2 regions of the Delftia sp. UME58 genome follow, and region 1 is predicted to be linked to the other one. Evidence: riboswitches for the same ligand, from Rfam matches in the RefSeq annotation. Region 1 holds a riboswitch; the other holds the start of a gene.
The links. A riboswitch is a leader RNA that binds a small molecule or an ion and turns the genes downstream of it on or off. The one in region 1 is predicted to bind glycine.
Positions count from the first base shown of each region.

Region 2: another riboswitch for glycine. It lies ahead of A9976_RS03265 (D-amino acid dehydrogenase); the one in region 1 lies ahead of gcvT (glycine cleavage system aminomethyltransferase GcvT).

Region 1 is NZ_LZZV01000014.1:144,516-153,900, reverse strand. It holds gene A9976_RS06250 (RluA family pseudouridine synthase) at 1-340, opposite strand, end outside; gene A9976_RS06245 (PAS domain-containing sensor histidine kinase) at 346-2,565, opposite strand; gene gcvP (aminomethyl-transferring glycine dehydrogenase) at 2,721-5,612, opposite strand; gene gcvH (glycine cleavage system protein GcvH) at 5,684-6,058, opposite strand; gene gcvT (glycine cleavage system aminomethyltransferase GcvT) at 6,193-7,368, opposite strand; glycine riboswitch at 7,386-7,504, opposite strand; glycine riboswitch at 7,520-7,631, opposite strand; gene A9976_RS06225 (fatty acid--CoA ligase) at 7,801-9,385, shown strand, end outside.
Region 2 is NZ_LZZV01000012.1:30,207-39,591, reverse strand. It holds gene A9976_RS03270 (sulfite reductase flavoprotein subunit alpha) at 1-1,818, opposite strand, end outside; glycine riboswitch at 2,193-2,303, shown strand; gene A9976_RS03265 (D-amino acid dehydrogenase) at 2,396-3,727, shown strand; gene A9976_RS03260 (FIST N-terminal domain-containing protein) at 3,769-5,004, opposite strand; gene A9976_RS03255 (PhaM family polyhydroxyalkanoate granule multifunctional regulatory protein) at 5,103-6,059, opposite strand; gene A9976_RS03250 (copper chaperone PCu(A)C) at 6,202-6,714, opposite strand; gene A9976_RS03245 (hypothetical protein) at 6,812-7,171, opposite strand; gene A9976_RS03240 (glutathione S-transferase family protein) at 7,291-7,953, shown strand; gene recD (exodeoxyribonuclease V subunit alpha) at 7,972-9,385, opposite strand, start outside.

The DNA of each region.
Region 1 (9,385 bases):
GGCGGCCGGCGACCACGGCCACGTAGCGCTTGTGCACGCGGCGCTGCGCAAAGGCTTCGCTCAGGAGGCGCTGGCCGGCCAGGCTGCGCGCCATGACCACCAGGCCCGAGGTGGCCTGGTCCAGCCGGTGCACGACCAGCGCATCGGGCCAGCGCTGCAAGGCGCGGCCGCTCAGGCAGTCCTGCTTGTCGGGGCCGCGCCCGGGCACGCACAGCAGGCCGGAGGGCTTGTCCAGCACCAGCAGCTCGGCGTCCTCGTACAGGCAGGAGACACCTGCATCGGTATCTGCATCGGCAGCAGTACCAGCACCGAGGCACTCCTGCCGCCATTCAGCGCTCAAGCCGCTCACCGTTCATTCAGGAGCCTGTGCACGGTGGCGCACAGCTCCTCCACGTCATTGGGCTTGTGCACCAGGGCCCGGGCGCCTGCGGCCATGGCGGCCTGCTCGATCTCGGCGGTGATGTAGCCCGAGGCCAGGGCGATGGGCAGCAGGGGCTGGATGGACAGCGCCTCATACACCAGGTCGATGCCGCTGTAGCCGGGCATGTTGTAGTCGGTGACCAGCAGGTCGTAGTCCTGGGGGGCGGCGCGCAGCGCCTCGGTGGCCTCGTGCGGATCGGTGAAGCCGCTGACCTGGTAGCCGCGACGGCGCAGCAGGCGCTGCACCAGGAAGACCAGGGCCTGGTCGTCGTCCACGTACATCACATGCTGCTGCGCGGCCTGGGGGTCGGGCAGCAGGGCGAACTGCGGGCCGGTCGGGGTTTCCGCGGCTGCCAGCGGCTCCGGCAGGCTGGGCGGCGTTTCGGCCGCGGGCGCCTGGGCTGGTGCGTGCTCGGCGGGCGCCAGGGCGTCGGCCGGGGGAAAGTACAGCGTGAAGCGGCTGCCTTGCCCTGGAATGCTGTACACGTCCACGGCGCCGCCGTGGTTGCGCATGACGCCGTGCACCACGGGCAGGCCCAGGCCCGTTCCCTGGCCCACGGGCTTGGTGGTGAAGAAGGGCTCGAAGATGCGCTGCAGCGTGCGCGCATCCATGCCGGGGCCGTTGTCCTGCACCGACAGCGCCACGTAGCTGACGGGCGGCAGGCCCAGGCGCTCGCACAGGCGCTGGTCGGGGCGCACCAGGTCGGCGTCCATCTGGATCAGGCCGCGCCGCTCACCCAGGGCGTGCATGGCGTTGGTGCACAGGTTGAACAGGGCCTGCTCCACCTGCATGGCGTCGGCCAGCATGGGGGGCAACTGCGGCGGCACATGCACCTGCAGCTCCACGGCGGGCGGCAGGGTCACGCGCAGCAGCCGCGCCGTGTCGCCCATGACTTCGCGCGCCTGCACGGGCTTGCGCTGGGGCGGCTCGTTGCGGCTGAAGGTCAGGATCTGGCGCACCAGGTCGCGTGCGCGCCGGCCGGCCTTCTCGATCTCCTGCAGGCTTTCGATGGCTGCGGCATTGCCGCCGCAGTCGGCCTTGGCCAGTTCCACGTTGCCCAGGATGGCGCCCACGATGTTGTTGAAGTCGTGCGCAATGCCGCCGGCCATGGTGCCCAGGGCCTGCATCTTGTGCGATTCGCGCAGCTGGTCTTCCAGCTCGTTGCGCTGGGCCTCGGCCTTCTTGCGGCTGGTGAGGTCGCGCGCGAACACGGTGGTGGTCTCGCCGCCGCTGTGGTGCTCGAAGGAGACACTGACCTCGACCGGAATCTCGCGGCCGCTGGCCGTGCGCGCCGTCATCTCGCCCAGCACGGCCTGCGTGGTCAGCGGTGCAAAGGACAGGGCCTGTGCCGCATCGGGCAGGAAACGCTCCAGCGGACTGCCCAGCGCGTCGTGCGGCGGGCACAGGAACAGGGCGGCGGCCGTGGGATTGAAGACGGTGATGCGCTGGTCCGAGTCCAGGCAGATGATGGCGTCCAGCGCCGAGTTGATGACCGATTCCAGCCGCCGCTCGCTCAGGAACAGCTGGTGGTTGCGCTGCTGAAGCGCCAGGCGCTCGGCCAGCAGCGGGCCCTGGTCCACCACGGCGCAAAGGTACTGGGCAATGGGCGGGCCGCTTTGCTGGGGGATGGCGATGCAGGCCACGTGCAGGTCGGCGCGCAGCTGGTGCTGCTCGGTGATCTCGAAGCAGACCTCGTGGGCCTCGGTGCGGCCCAGCTCGCGCGCGGCGGAGAAAGTCCTGCGCACGCGCTCGGCATCGTCGGGGTGCACGAAGGGCGCGAAGTTCACCAGCAGCCGGTCATGCTCGGAGGGCTGGAAGGCGCTGTGCGCCATGGCGTTGGCCTGCACCACCATGTCGTGCTCGTCCACCACCAGCAGGGGCAGGGGAATGCTGGCGAACAGGGCCTCGAAGCGCTCGGAGGCGCTTTCGGCCACGGCCTGGCTGTAGTCCAGCACGCGGTTCTGGATTTCCAGTTCGCGCTGGTAGTTGCGCAGCTCGGCCACCAGGGCCTGCAGCGGGTCGTCTACGGGCTGGAAGAGGGGGAAGCGTTCGACGGGGGGCAGGTCGGCGCCGGGCGCCAGCAGCGCATGCAGGGGCAGGTGCTCGTCGTCGCGAGGCGGATCGGAATGGTCTGGGCTGCTCATCGCGTGCTGGCGCTGGGGAAAGCGGCATATGCCGCACAAATCCTGGTGGCCCGCGCACGGCGCCCGGCAGGTTGACCGGGGCCCGGCGCGGGCAGGGCCGCAGTGTACGCGCGCCGGGCGGGGCGCCACAAGCGCCCCTTGGGGTGACAGGTGCTTCAGCTCAGGTAAGCGTCCACGGGGATGCAGCTGCAGTACAGGTTGCGGTCGCCGTAGACGTTGTCCACCCGGCCCACCGGGCACCAGTACTTGGACTGGCGCAGGGCAGCCACCGGGTAGGCGGCTGCCTCGCGGCTGTAGGGGCGGGCCCATTCCGAGGCCAGCAGGGTCTCGGCCGTGTGCGGCGCGTTCTTGAGCGGGTTGTCGTCCTGGGGCAGGCGGCCCTGCTCGATGGCGCGGATTTCCTCGCGGATGGCGATCATGGCGTCCACGAAGCGGTCCAGCTCGTACAGGCTTTCGCTTTCGGTGGGCTCCACCATCAGCGTGTTGGGCACGGGGAAGGACAGCGTGGGCGCATGGAAGCCGTAGTCGATCAGGCGCTTGGCCACGTCCTCGGCCATGACGCCCGTGCTTTCCTTGAACTGGCGCAGGTCCAGGATGCACTCGTGCGCCACATGGCCGTGCTCGCCTGCGTACAGCGTGGGGTAGTGGTCGCGCAGCCGGGCGCTGATGTAGTTGGCGCTGAGGATGGCGGTCTCGGTGGCCAGGGTCAGGCCCTGGGCGCCCATCATGCGGATGTACATCCAGCTGATGGGCAGCACGGCCGCATTGCCCAGCGGTGCGGCACTGATGGCACCCGTGCCGCCCGCAAGGCCCGCCGTGGCATGGCCGGGCAGGAAGGGCACGAGATCCTCGACCACGCAGACGGGGCCCACGCCCGGGCCGCCGCCGCCGTGCGGGATGCAGAAGGTCTTGTGCAGGTTCAGGTGGCTGACATCGCCGCCGAAGCTGCCCGGCGCGGCCAGGCCCACCAGGGCGTTCATGTTGGCGCCGTCCACGTAGACGCGGCCGCCATGGTCATGCACCAGCTTGCACAGCTCCTTGACCTGGGTCTCGAACACGCCGTGCGTGCTGGGGTAGGTGATCATGATGCAGGCCAGGTTGGCACTGTGCTGCTCGCACTTGGCCGCCAGGTCCGCCATGTCGACGTTGCCGTTGGCGTCGCAGGCGGTGACCACCACCTGCATGCCCACCATCTGCGCGCTGGCGGGGTTGGTGCCGTGGGCGCTGCTGGGAATCAGGCAGACGTTGCGGTGCGACTGGCCCCGGCTCGCGTGCCAGCCCTTGATGGCCAGCAGGCCCGCGTACTCGCCCTGGCTGCCGGCATTGGGCTGCAGGCTGATGCCGGCGTAGCCCGTGGCCTGGCACAGCCAGTCGCGCAGCTGCCTGTCCAGTTCCGCATAGCCCTGCTGCTGGTCGGCCGGGGCAAAGGGGTGCACCTGGGCGAACTCGGGCCAAGTGATGGGAATCATCTCGCTGGTGGCGTTGAGCTTCATGGTGCAGGAGCCCAGCGGGATCATGCTGCGGTCCAGCGCCAGGTCCTTGTCCGACAGCTGGCGGATGTAGCGCAGCATGGCGGTCTCGGAGCGGTGGGTGTTGAACACCGGGTGCGTGAGGAAGTCGCTGCTGCGGCGCAGGCCGTCAGGGATCAGCGGCTCCACGCCCTTCTCGAAGGCGGCGAAGCCGGGCAGCGGCTGGCCGTCCTTGGCAAACACCTTCCACAGCAGTTCGACATCGGCGCGCGTAGTGGTCTCGTCCAGCGAGATGCACAGGTATTCCTTGAAATACACGCGCAGGTTGGCGCCCAGCGAGCGCGCGCGGGCGGCGATGGCCTGGGTGGCCGCACCCGTGTGCAGGCTCAGCGTGTCGAAGCTGGGCACCTCGCGCAGCGGCGCGCCCAGCTCGGCCAGGCCACGCGCCAGGATGGCCGTGTACGAGGCCACGCGGCGGGCGATGCGCTCCAGGCCCTCGGGGCCGTGGTAGACGGCGTACATGCTGGCCACGACGGCGGGCAGCACCTGGGCCGTGCAGATGTTGGAGGTGGCCTTTTCGCGGCGGATGTGCTGCTCGCGCGTCTGCAGGGCCAGGCGGTAGGCGGGCTTGCCGTGCACGTCCACGCTCACGCCGACCAGGCGGCCGGGCAGGGAGCGCTTGAACTCGTCGCGGCAGGCCATGAAGGCGGCGTGCGGGCCGCCGGCGCCCATGGGCATGCCAAAGCGCTGGGTGGTGCCCACCACGATGTCGGCACCCCATTCGCCGGGCGGCGTGATCAGGGTCAGCGCCAGCAGGTCGGTGGCCACGATGAAGGCGGCCTGCCTTGCATGGGCCTTGTCCACGTCGGCGCGCAGATCGTCGATGCGGCCGCTGGTGGCGGGGTACTGGGCCAGCACCGCGAAGTAGTCGCCCTCCATCAGCTGGTTCCATTCCTCCAGCGAATTGGCCAGCAGCACCTCGATGCCCAGCGGCGCGGCGCGCGTCTGTATCACCTCGATGGTCTGGGGGTGGGCATCGCCGGCCACCACGAAACGGTTGCTCTTGCTTTTGACGGAGCGCTTGGCCAGCGTCATGGCCTCGGCGGCGGCCGTGGCCTCGTCCAGCATGGAGGCGTTGGCAATCGGCATGGCCGTCAGGTCGCAGACCATGGTCTGGAAGTTGACCAGGGCCTCCATGCGGCCTTGCGAGATCTCGGCCTGGTAGGGCGTGTAGGCCGTGTACCAGGCGGGGTTCTCCAGAATGTTGCGCAGGATGACGCCGGGCGTGTGCGTGCCGTAGTAGCCCTGGCCGATGAAACTCTTGAGCAGCTGGTTGCGGCCTGCCAGCGCCTTGAGCTCGGCCAGCGCCTGGGCCTCGGTGGCCGCTGGCGGCAGCGCCATGGGCTGGTGGCGCCGGATGGAGGGCGGGACGATGGCGTCGATCAGCGCATCGCGCGATGCCGCGCCAATGGCGCCGAGCATGCGGGCCTCGTCTTCGGGCGCTATGCCGATATGGCGAGCCACGAATTCGGTGGCGTTCTCGAGGGCGGCAAGGGGCTGGGTGGAGGACATCAGCATGGAGGGACCTGTCTCAAAAGCTGAAAAGCGCCAGGGCGGGCCCTGGCGCCCGTCCTGGCCGGAAAGAGGCGTCAGTTGCTCTGTGCGAAGGCCGTGTAGGCGGCTTCGTCGAGCAGCGCGGCCAGCTGGCCTGCGTCGCTGAGCTTGACCTTGAAGAACCAGCCTTCGCCCAGCGGGTCGCTGTTGGCCAGGGAGGGGTCGTCGCGCAGGGCTTCGTTGACTTCGACGATCTCGCCGCTGACGGGCATGTAGACATCGGCGGCGGCCTTGACGGACTCGACCACGCCGGCCACATCGCCCTGGTTGAAGCTGGTGCCCACGGCGGGCAGATCGACGAACACCACGTCGCCCAGCGCATCCTGCGCGTGGAGGGTGATGCCGACGATGGCCGCGTCAGGGTTGGCGGCGTTGATCCATTCGTGGTCCTTGGAATACTGGATGCTCATGGCTTGCTCCGATAGAAACTGAAAAAAACCTGTGAAAGGCGGTTTGAGAAAGGTCAGTGCGCACTGTAGCGGCATGCGATGGCAGGAAAAACGAATCCGCCGAACTCGATCCACGCCAAGCGCGCAGGCTGTCCTCAACCGCGGTGATAGCGGGGCGCCACGAAGGGCGTGGCCTGCACCTGCATGGGCACGGCCTTGCCGCGCACCATGGCCTGCAGCGTGGTGCCGATGGCGGCGCTGCCCGGCTCCACATAGGCCAGTGCCACGGGCTGGTTCAGCGTGGGCGACAGCAGGCCGCTGGTGACCTGGCCGACCTTGCGGCCGCTGGCGTCCAGCAGCTCCGTGCCTTCGCGCACGGGCACGCGCTCCAGGGCCACCAGGCCCACGCGCTTGCGCGTGAGCAGCTCGGGCGACTGCAGCTGGGCCAGCACGGCGGCCGCGCCGGGAAAGCCGCCTTCGCGCTCGCCCCCGATGCGGCGGACCTTCTGCACGGCCCAGTTCAGGGCGGCCTCGGCCGGGGTGGTGGTCGTGTCCAGATCGTTGCCGTACAGGCACAGGCCGGCTTCCAGGCGCAGCGAATTGCGCGCGCCCAGGCCCACGGGCCTGACTTCGGGCTGGGCCAGCAGGGCACGGGCAAAGGCCTCGGCGTGGCCGGCGGGCAAGGAGATCTCGAAGCCGTCCTCGCCGGTATAGCCGCTGCGCGTGATGTACAGCTCGGCGCCTTCCCAGTCGAAGTAGCCGCCCGTCATGAACACCAGCCCGGCCGTGTCGGGCAGTAGGCGCTCCATGGCGACTGCTGCCTGCGGGCCCTGCAGCGCCAGCAGGCCCCGGTCGAACTGGGGCTCGATTTCGCAGCGCTGGCCGATGCGGGCCTCTATGTGCGCCAGGTCTTCGTGCTTGCAGGCGCCGTTGACGATCAGGAACAGGTCGTCCTCGCGGCGCACGAACATCAGGTCGTCCAGAATGCCGCCCGCATCATTGAGCAGCAGGCCGTAGCGCTGGCGGTGTTCGCCCAGGCCCAGCACGTCCATGGGCAGCAGCGATTCCAGCGCGGCGCCGGCATCCGGGCCGCGCAGGCTGATCTGGCCCATGTGCGAGACATCGAACAGGCCTGCCGCCTCGCGCGTGTGCAGATGCTCGGCTATCAGCCCCTGCGGGTATTGCACGGGCATGGAGTAGCCGGCAAACGGCACCATGCGAGCGCCCAGTTCCTGGTGCAGGTCGAACAGCGGGGTCTTGAGCAGATCGGTGGTGGAGGCAGCGGTCAAGGAGGGACTCTCTTTTCGGCAAGGGGCAAGGCACAACGCCATCCCGGAATCCCGGGATGTCCTGCCCTGCTGTCCGCTTTACCTGAGAGATTCACCCGCACCTTCCATGCGTGGGGCTTGCTCCTTCGGTGGATGGGGCACACCGCCGTGCCCTGCATCTCTCTCCAGCTAGGAACGCCTGCGGCCGTGGCGGCAGGCGGTGCCAGTCCTTTTGCCTGAGCGTTCGGGACGAACCCTGCGCCTTCGGCGGTGCCGCTGCCTGTGACCATTGCGGCCGGGCGGGCACTCTCTCCTGACCGGCGCATTCTAGCTGCGGCCGGCCCCTGCGCGGCTGCGGGATTTCCGCGGGCCGACTGCAGCTCCATGCGCTTGCCTGCATGGATGCATTTGCAAATTGCATAACTGTCTAAAAAATCTCCTACATTGAGATGCATCGATATATGAAATCTCGTGAGCGAGAAGGAAGAAGCGCACATGCAGCAGACGCTGGGAGACACATTGGCCTGGCCGGCACGTTACCTGCCGAACAAGGAAGCCCTGGTCGCGTGGGAGGGCGGCGAGCGCCGCGCCTGGACCTATGCACAGCTCGATGCCGAGGTCAACCGCCACGCCCACGGCCTGGCCGAGCTGGGCATAGGCCATGGCGACGTGGTGGCGGCCTTTCTCTACAACACGCCGGCCTTTGTCTTCACCATGCTGGCGGCCGCGCGCCTGGGCGCCATCTTCAACCCCATCAACTACCGGCTGGCGGCGCAGGAGCTGGCCTTCATCCTCAAGGACGGCGCCGCGCGCGCCCTGGTCTTCGAGCAAGAGGGCGGCGAGGTGGCCGCACGCGCCCAGGCCCTGCTCAAGGCCGAAGGCGGGGGTGGCCCTGGCACGGGCGTCGAGCACTGGATCTTTGCCGACGATACCCAGGCCGACGCGCTGCCGATCTGGGCCACGCAGCGCCTGTCCGCCCTGGCCAGCGGCCGCAGCAGCGCGCCGCCACAGGCCCATGTGCGCGAAAGCGATCCTTGCATCCTCATGTACACCAGCGGCACCACGGGCCGGCCCAAGGGCGTGCTGCACACGCACCGCAGCAAGCTGGCGCACAACGCCCTCATGCACCAGACCATGCAGTTCACGCGCGACGACGTGGGCCTGGCCATGGCGCCGCTCAACCACACGGCCGAGCTGCACACCAGCTTTTTGCCGCGCCTGCAGGCCGGGGCCACCCAGGTGCTGCTGCGCCGCTTCGACGTGACCGAGGCCTGGCGCCTGATCCGCGAAGAGCGCGTGAGCTTCTTCTTTGCCGCGCCCACCATGGTCACCATGCTGCTGGCCGACCCCATTGCCTCGCCTGAGCAGGCGCCCGCGCTGCGGCTGGTGGAGTACGGCGGCGCCTCCATGGCGCCGCACCTGATCCGCGAATGGACGCGCAAGGTCGGCAGCGACCTGGTCCAGGTCTACGGCACCACGGAAATGGGCCCCTGCATGTCCGTCCTGCTGCCGCGCGAGCAACTCTCGCACGCGGGCTCGGCAGGGCTGCCCTCCATGGGCCATGACCTCATCGTGGCGCGCCTGCGCGAGGACAACGCCCCCACCGATCCGGCCGAGGCCTGCCTGCCCGGCGAGGTGGGCGAAATCCTGGTGCGCGGCCCCTGCATGATGGCCGGCTACCTCAACCGCCCCGACGCCAATGCCCGCGCCCTGGCGCACGGCTGGTACCACACGGGCGACCTGGGCCACATCGACGACGACGGCTACCTCTGGATCCGCGACCGCATCGACTACATGATCAATTCGGGCGCCGAGAACGTCTATCCGCGTGAGGTGGAAGACGCGCTGGTCGAACACGCCGATGTGCTCGAGGTCGCCGTCATCGGCGAAGCCGACGAGCGCTGGGGCCAGATCGTCGCCGCCCATGTGGTCGCCAGGCCCGGCGCCACGCCCACGGCCGAGGCGCTGGACGCCTTCCTGGTCCACGGCGACCGCCTGGCCGCCTACAAGCGCCCGCGCCGCTACCACTTCCGCCAGGCCCTGCCCAAGACGGCCAGCGGGAAGATACAGAAGCAGTTGC
Region 2 (9,385 bases), on a different contig from region 1:
CAGCACCTCGGCCAGCGCACCAGCCCGCCACAGCGGGGCCACGCCTTCGGGCGGTGCCAAGTCCAGCACATAAAGCCCTGCGCCCTGGCTGCCCGCGTTGCACAGGCTGCGCGCCTGCAGCGGCCAGGCAGCAAAGGCCGTGGCGTCGGCAAGCGGCTCCGCCGAAGACGCAGGCAGGGCATCGCACACGGGCAGCACGGCGCCGAAATGCCCTGCCAGCGCCTGCTGCCAGGCATGCCAGGCCTGGGGTTCCTCGCCATCCATCTCGATCAGCGGAAACACGGGCTGCGCGCCCAGGCGGCGCAGTTGGTGGTCCAGCGCATGGCCAAAGCCGCAGAAGGCCGCGTACTGCCGGTCGCCCAGCGCCAGCAGGCCGTATTGCAGATGCGGCAGGGCCGAGCCCGAGGCCGCGCCCAGCAGGCGCGCAAAGCGGCGCGCGGCATCCGGCGGATCACCTTCGCCGAAGGTGCTGGCCACGAAGAGCACGCGCCGATGGTGGCGCAGCTGCTCGGCATCCAGCCTCGCCACGGATTGCAGGCTGGCCGCCATGCCTGCGCCGCGCAGCACAGCCACGGTGGCCACGGCCAGGTGCTCGGCACGGCCGGCCTGGCTGGCGAAGGCGACCAGCACGGTGTCCTGGCCCGCAGGCGCGGACGGTGGCGGGTCCTCCAGCAGCGCCTGGCGCTCCTTGGCCAGGGCGCGCGCCTTGCGCCGGCGGTCCAGGTAGAGCATCCAGCCCGTGATGGCGAACAGGGGCATGATCAGCGAGGCCAGCGTCATGAAGATGCGCCCCGGCATGCCGAAATAGGTGCCCATGTGCAGCGGGTAGATGGCGCCCACGGCGCGGCGGCCCGTGGGCAGGTCGGCATAGCGCTCGTCGCGCTGCACGGCGCCGTCGGGCAGCAAGGCCATCTGGTTGCGCGCGCGCTCATGGGCGGCGTCGGCATCCAGCCAGCTGATCTGCAGGGGCTGGCCCGCACGCTCGGGCAGACGCAGCTGGGCGAACTGCCAGCCATGGGCGATGCGCTCGAAGGCGGCCCAGCCGGGCGCGATGTCGATGGGCTGCTGCACGCCAGCCGGCTCAGGCCGGCCGCCACCGGGTTTCGAGGACGGCGCCGCGGGAGCGGCCACGCGCGGCGGCACGCCGGCCCAGCCGTCCACCGTGCTGCGCACCACGCCAAAGGCCCAGTACATGCCAGTGCAGGTGAACACCACATAGGCCACCAGGGCCCAGGTGCCCGCCACCGAGTGCAGGCCCCAGAGGAAGGAGCGGCCCTTGAGCGCCGGGTCGAAGCTCAGCCAGGTGCGCCATGACAGCGGCCGGCGCGGCCAGCGCAGGTACAGGCCCGACAGCGACAGCATCAGCAACAGGCCGGCCAGCGTGCCCGTGATGGGCTTGCCGTCATCGCGCGACAGCAGCAGCCAGCGGTGCAGGCGCTCCACCCATTCGAAGAACTCCGTGCCGTGCTGCTCAGGCAGCTGCGCGCCCGTGTAGGGATCGACAAAGACCGTCTGGCCCCGGCGCTGGCCGGCCGGCGGCTTGAAGGCCACCTGGGCCGAGCGGCCGGGCTCGGCAAAGACGGTGATGCGCTGGACCACGCGCTGCTCGCCGGCCTCGCGCAGCGCCTGCGCAATCTGTGGCGGCGCCAGCGGCGCGGCATCGCGCGCGGGCACGGTTGCCGTGCCGGGGTTCATCCAGCCCAGGATTTCCTCGTGGAAGGAGAACACCGCGCCCGACAGCCCGATGACGATGAGCACCGTGCCGGCCGTGATGCCGAAGAACCAGTGCAGCTGGAACCAGATTTTCTTGAAAGTCATGGGGGCGGACGAAGGCAGTCAGATGTCCATCGGTGCGCAACGGAGCATCAGTACGGAGCGGTGCATGGGAGGCGGGCAGAGGGTAGCTGGCAGCAGGCAGTGGTCGTGCATGGCGGCCGTTCGCCAGCCCCGGGCGGCGTCGGCCGGGGCCAGGGAGGGAGGGCGCCATCAGCGCGAAATTCTAAATTGTTCTCATTTACCGCATGTTGCGCGCAGGCGATGGCCCGCAGACCGACCTGGGGTTTACGCCTAGCGGCAGCAGCACGGGCCGCCCCCTAGAATCGCCATCTGCAGGAGAGCAGGCGGGCGCCACGGTGCCGGCCTCACCGAAGGCGCAAACTCCCATACACGCTCAGGTTCCGTACTGCAAACTCATCATGCCGTCTGGAGAGCCGCCGCGCGCAAGGCGCGGCGCACCGAAGGAGCAAGCCCCGTCCCCATGGACGGCGGTGAATCTCTCAGGTACCAAGGACAGGGGGAGCGGCAGCTGCGTCACGACGGACGCCGGCTGCTTGCTATTGAATCCATAGCTACCAGCTTCCGCGTGACCGGCACATGCCTTTGAAAGGGCATTGTCATGCGCGTCATCGTTCTCGGAGCCGGCCTGATCGGCACCGCCTCGGCCTACTATCTGCAATCCCTGGGTCACGAAGTGACCGTCATAGACCGCCAGGCTGCGCCCGGCGCCGAAACCAGCTTTGCCAACGGCGGGCAGATCTCGGTCAGCCATGCGGAGCCCTGGGCCAACCCAGGCGCACCGCTGAAGCTGCTCGGTTGGCTGGGCCGGCAGGACGCACCGCTGCTGTTTCGCCTGCGTGCCGACATGCGCCAGTGGCTCTGGGGCCTGTCCTTCCTGCGCAACTGCACGCCCGCGCGCACGCGCCACAACATCCAGCAGATCGTGCGCCTGGGCACCTACAGCCGCGAGGCGCTGCAGCAGCTGCGGTCGGACACCGGCATCCAGTACGAGCAGCGCATGCAAGGCATCCTGCACTTCTACACGAACGCCCGCGAGTTCGAGGGCGCGCTCAAGCCCACCGAGCAGATGCAGGCCCTGGGCTGCGACCGCCGCCTGATCGATGCCGACGAAGCCGTGCGCCTGGAGCCGGCCCTGGCCCATGTGCGCGGGCAGATAGCGGGCGCCACCTTTACGGCCGAGGATGAATCGGGCGACGCCAACCTCTTCACACGCGAGCTGGCGCGCATCGCTGCCGCCACAGGCGTGCAATTCCGCCATAGCCACCATGTGACGGCGCTGCGCACCACGGGCGCGGGCGCCAGCCGCCATATCGACCATGTGGAGATGACCAATGCCGAGGGCCGCTACGAACGCATCCAGGCAGACGCCTATGTGCTGGCCATGGGCTCGTTCAGCCCGCTGCTGGCCCAGCCGCTGGGGCTGCGCCTGCCCATCTATCCGGCCAAGGGCTACTCCGTGACCCTGCCGGTACTGGACCCCGCCAAGGCCTATCAGGTCAGTCTCACGGACGACGAGTTCAAGCTGGTGTTCTCGCGCTATACGGGCGCTCAGGGCGACCGGCTGCGCATCGCGGGCACGGCGGAGTTCAACGGCTACGACCGCAACCTGGACCCCGTGCGCTGCGAGGCCATCGTGCGGCGGGTGCAGCAGCTGTTCCCCGGCGCCGGCGATGCCGAACGCGCGCAATTTTGGAGCGGCCTGCGCCCCGCCACGCCCAGCAATGTGCCGCTGATCGGACGCTCGCCCATCGCCAACCTGTTCCTGAACACCGGCCACGGCACGCTGGGCTGGACCCATGCCTGCGGCTCCGGCATGGCGCTCGCCGACCTGGTCAGCGGCAGACAGCCGGCCGTGGATTTCGATTTTCTGGGAGCTGCAGTCATGGACCCGGATCGCAGCGCAGGCACGGTGCGCCCGCGCGCGGTCTGAGGTGCAGACGGTGTGTACCGTGTGTACGGCGTGTACGACGCCTAAGCAGTGAACACCGTCAACACTCCGGCGAAGCGGTGCAGGCGGGCGTCCATGATCTCGGCTTCGGCGACGAAGCCGATCAATGGCACATCGCCCAGTGCGTGGCGCAGGGTGCGCAACTCGGCATCGGGTCCGCCGAACAGGCCACCGCCGCGCCCCCGGCAACTGATGTAGATGGCGCCCCGGATGCGGGGCTGTGCCTCGCCTTCCGGAACTGGTTCTTCAGGCTCCGCCGCATCGCGCAATGCGGCGCCCAGTTGCAGCAGTTCCTGGCGCGCCACCTGGGCCTGGCGGCGGCAGAAGATCACCGAGTGCCCGGCCTCCACGGCCGAGGACAGGGCCACGCCCTGGCGCAGCGGGTCCAGGCCGACCAGGGTCAGTACCTGGGCCTCTTCGGTCAACACGCCGTGGGCCAGGCCCCGGCCCGGCGGCGCAATGGCCGCCAGCGTGGTGCGTACCGTGGTCAGCGCGGGCTGCCAGTCGCTGCCTTCCAGCTCCACGCCCAGCAGTTGCAGCAGGCGCTGCAGGGCCGGATCGCCATCGAGCCCGGTGACCAGGGCGCCACGCGCCTCGGTGATCTCCAGCCCCTCGCCCAGCGGCACACAGCCCTGGGCCATGCCCGTGAAGCAGGGCACGCCCGCACCGAAGGCCACGCCTGAAAAGCCTCCGCTAAAAATGCCGCGCGCATCCGCATGCTGCGCATGCAGGTCCTCGGTACGGCAGGCGATCTGCACGCCCTCCACGCCATCGTCCCCGTCATCGCCCACGCCGCCGAACAGCAGGCCGGACTCGGTGCGCTCGGACAGCTCGTACAGCAGCTCGGCCAGCTCGGGCTGGCCACCTCCGGCATGGACCAGGGCCGAATGGGCCGTGAAGCCGGCCTCGCCGCCAGGCGCATGCAGGGGCGCCAGGCCCGAATACAGGCGGTAGTGGGCAGCCGGTACATCGAGCAGCATCACCGCGAGTGCGGAGCCGGACAGGTATTCATGCGACATGGCCAGTACGCCGCCGGCCGAGCAGCCGGCCCAGTCCGCCACATGGGGCAGGGCCCTGGCCAGATGCTGCAGCAGCGGCCGTGCGCAGGCGGCATGCGCATGGGACAGATACACCAGTCCCAGACGGGGCCGCTGCGCGTGGCCGGGCCCGGCCATCTGCGAGCGCAGTTGCTGCAGCACCGCGTCGGCCGCGGTACGCCAGTCGGAATGGCTGGCATGGCCTACAGGAAACAACGACATACCAACCTTCCTTCTAGCCCTGCCAGCGCCCGGCTTGCGGGGGGCACGGGCCTAGAGCGTGTTATGCACTAGACCATCCATGGGTGCCACCGTCCCGCTCAGCGCGGTGGCCGACTCTTGACCGGCGCCTTGCCTGCGGCCGGAGCCTTGGCTGCTGTCTTTGCGCTGGTCTTTGCCGCCGTCTTCCTGGCCGCTGCCTTGGCTGGCGCCTTGGAGGGAGCCTTGGCTGGTGCTTTCGCAGGCGCCTTGGCGGCCTCGACCGGAGCCTTGCCCGCCGGTGCAGCCGCCGCCTTGCCTGCCTGCGCAGCAAAGGCGCCCGCCTGGGCCGTCATGCGGTCCATGGCGGCCTTGGCGATGTCGCCGGCCATGCCGGTGGCGCGCTGTGCGGCAGCCACGGCCTCGGGGGCCATGGGTTCGGCCATGGCCTTGGCGGCGATCTGCTGGAATTGCTGGGTCAGTGCGCCCCACCATTGCATGGCCTGGCCCATGGCGGCGGCCTGGGCCGGCCCATCCTTGGGCGCAGAAGCCCCAGGGCCGGAGGCCTTGCCGCCGGCATCCGCGGATGCAGCGGCCGCGGCAGCAGCAGGCGGCTCGGCAGGGGGCTGTGCGGGCGCGGCCTGCGGCTTTTCCTGCTTGCCGGCCTTGCCGGCGGAGGACATGGGCCAGTCCGAGTGGTCGGACTGCCCCGCGCTGGCGGTGCCTTTGCCCGCAGTGGCAGCAGCGGTTGCGGCCGCAGCGGCGGGGAACTGGAAGGCCTGCGCCAGTTCGCCCATGCTGACGTTCATGCCCTGCAGGGTGGACAGCGTCATGCGCTGCACTTCCAGGGCCTGGATGGTGGCGGCCAGCGCCTTGCCGTTCTGGTCGAGCCAGAACTGCACGGCCTTGAGTTCGGTGATGCGCTTGTCCACCTCTTCGATGCTCACCGTGGGCGCCACCCATTCGGGCAGTCGCCCCAGGGGCCGGGCGGTGGCCGATCCTGCGCTCTGGGCCAGGCCCTGCAGGAAGTCGAAACCGGGGATGAACTTGCCGAAACCGAAGGAGGACGCGTCACTCATGGCAGCACTCGCTAGGACTGGGTTGGAAGAGCATGCCGGCGAAGGATGCCGGCCATGCTCCCAGCTTAACCCAGGCACACGCCAAGTCCACGGCAAGTCATGCGCATGCGGCTGCGCACAAACCCGGTGCAATGGCGCTGGCTCAGTGCGAATGGCCGGCGTGGCCGCCGCCGTGGCCCGCTGCCGGGGCAGCCGCCGCGCCGGGCGCCATCGCGCGCACGGGGACCTGCAGGCTCAGGCGCGAGGTCTCTCCCTTGGCGTCCTTGAACACCAGGGTGATGGGCACCTGGCTGTCCTTGAGCAGCGGGCTCTTGAGCTGCTGCAGCATGACGTGGTAGCCGCCGGGCTTCAGATCCACGGCCACGCCCTTGGGCAGGTCCAGGCCGTCGATGGCGCGCATGCGCATCACATCGCCTTCCATCTTCATTTCATGCACCTCGGCCACGCCGGCTGCGGGCGATTCCACGCCCACCAGGCGCAGCGGCTCCTCGGCCGTCAGGCGCATGAAGGCGCCCGTGGCCTGCTGGCCCGGCACGCTGGCACGCGCCCAGGCGGCGTCGGCCTTGACATGGGCGGCATCGGCATGGGCATGGGCCAGGCCCATGGACAGGGAGGCGGCGATAAGGAAAGGGGTGGTCCATTGACGCAGTGTCATCACGGTTTCTCCAGAAATTTCAATTCATTGCAGCACGGTCTTCGTGCATTGCAAAAAGGGTTGGCCAGGCGAAAGAGGCAGGGATTGAATCCGGGAGTCACCGGGGCGGTGCGCGGGCCTGGGGCAAGGCCGGCATGGCCACGCTGTGGACGGAGGCCGGGTACGCCAGTGGCTGCGCATCTGCCGCCAGCGGCGCCGGGACCGCCATGCACAGGCCCGGCGGCGGCGCCAGCGGGGGCAGGCACAGCGGGCAGTCGATGCCGTGGCTGCCGGCCAGGGCATTGTCCTGACCGGCCGGCGAGGGCACCCAGACCGATTCGCCAGCGGCCGAGCACAGGCGCTCCCAGCCCGAGGCGCGCGCCAGCGGCGCAAACGCCGATGCCAGCGCCACGCACAGCCACAGCCCCAGCACCCAGCGGGCGCAGGCAGCCAAGGTGGAGGGCAGGCGAAGCGGCATGGCGCCATTCTAGGGGTCTGCCCCAGTCGTCATCTCCGGGACCGCGCCATGCCCTGCCCGCCCCTACCATCGCAGGCGCGCACCCTCGCCTTCACCACAAACAACCCAAGGAGACACCCATGCTCACCCTGTGCGGATTCGCGGCCAGCAACTACTACAACAAGGTCAAGCTGGCCCTGCTGGAAAAGCAGCTGCCCTTCAACGAGGAACTGGACTGGCTGGGCGAGACCGACACGGCGCTGTCGCCGCTGGGCAAGGTGCCGTACCTGCGCATCGACGACGGCCGTGGCCTGTGCGAATCGGCCGCCATGGTCGAGTACGTGGAGACGCTGTCGCCCTCGCCGGCCCTGCTGCCGGCCGACGCCTTCGAGGCCGCCAAGGTGCGCGAGCTGTGCGTGTACCTGGACCTGCACCTGGAACTGGTGGCGCGCATCCTCTACCCGCAGGCCTTCTTCGGCGGCCAGGTCAGCGACTCCACCAGGGAGCGCACGCTGGCCCAGCTCGACAAGAACGTGGCGGCCTTCGCCAGACTGGCGCGTTTTTCCCCCTTTGTGGCAGGCGACAGCTTCACGCTGGCCGACTGCTGCGCCATCGTCCACCTGCCCCTGGTCAGCGCGGCCAGCAAGATCGTTGGCGGCCGCGACGTGCTGGCCGACCTGCCCGTGCGCGAGTACCTGGCACGCATGGCCGAGCGGCCCACGGTGCAGCAGGTCAATGCCGACCGCAAGACCAATACGGCGCTGATGATGTCCCGCTACGCCAGCGACAAGACCCCGGCCTGAGCCACCGCCCTGTCCGCCTCATTCCTGCAGCCAGCGCAGCAGCCCGCTGGCGCGCTGCGTGGGGCTGCCAACGGCCGAGGCCAGCAGGCCAGGCACCTCGGAGAACAGTGAGAAGGCCTGGCGGGCGCGCGTGATGCCGGTGTAGACCAGCTCGCGCCCCAGCACGCTGCCGCCGCGCGAGGGCAGCACCAGGGCCGTGTGCTCGAACTCCGAGCCCTGGCTTTTGTGCACCGTCATGGCAAAGGCAGTCTCCACATGGGCCATGCGGCTGACGCCGACCGAGCGCAGTTCGTCGCCCTGCAGGAAGTAGACGCGCAGCAGTGGCCCTGGCTGCCCCTGGTGCACTCCCGGCAGCGCAATGCCGATGTCGCCGTTGAACACGCCCAGCTGCGCATCGTTGCGCGTGACCATGACGGGCCGGCCCGCATACCATTCGCCGCCGCGGCGGATCACGCCCTGCGCATCCAGGGCCTGTTCCACCGCCCGGTTGAGGCCGGACACGCCCCAGTCCCCCTCGCGCACGGCGCACAGCAGCCGGAAGCGCTCGAAGGCCTGCAACACATCGACCACCCAGGCCCGGTGCACACCCGGGTCGGCACAGGCCGCATCCGGCCGGCCCTGCAGGGCCTGGGCATAGAGGGCATAGCTGGCCAGGCCGCCGCGCCCGCGCACGGCCAGTTCGGTCACGGCCTGCACGCCGCCGCCCTGGCGTTCCCAGAGTTCGGAGTGCGTACCGCCTTGCGTGCCGGCATCGAGCAAGGCCTGGGCCTGCGCGGCGTGGCCGGCATTCACGGCACGTGCCAGCTGGCCGATGGGGCCGCCGAAGCGCCGACTTTCGCGCAGCATGACGGTGTGTTGCGCCAGCGCAGGCGCACGGTCGCCTGCCGGCGCCGCGAACTGCGGCGGCAGCTGCTGGCCCGCCACGCGCAGCGCGTAGTCCAGCGTGTCGGGCAGATAGCGCCCGGCCTGGGCATCGCGGCACAGGTCCCCCAGCACGGCGCCCGCCTCCACCGAGGCCAGCTGGTCCTTGTCGCCCAGCAGCACCAGGCGGGCGCCGGCCGGCAGCGCCTCCAGCAGCGCCGCCATCATCTCCAGGTGGACCATGGAGGCCTCATCGACGATGAGCACGTCCACGTCCAGTTGCCGGCCCGCATGGAATCCCCAGTGCCGCGTATCGGGACGCGCGCCCAGCATGGAGTGCAGGGTGCGGGCCGCACCCATGCGCTGCACCAGGGCGGCCAGGTCGATCTCGCCCGCCATGCTTCCCTGCAGCTGCAGCAAGGCCCCGTCGATCGATTGCTTCAGGCGCGCGGCGGCCTTGCCCGTGGGAGCGGCCAGGGCCACGCGCAACTGGCTGGCATCGGATGCCGTGGCAAACAGCAGGGCCAGCAGCCGTGCGGCGGTATAGGTCTTGCCGGTGCCGGGGCCGCCC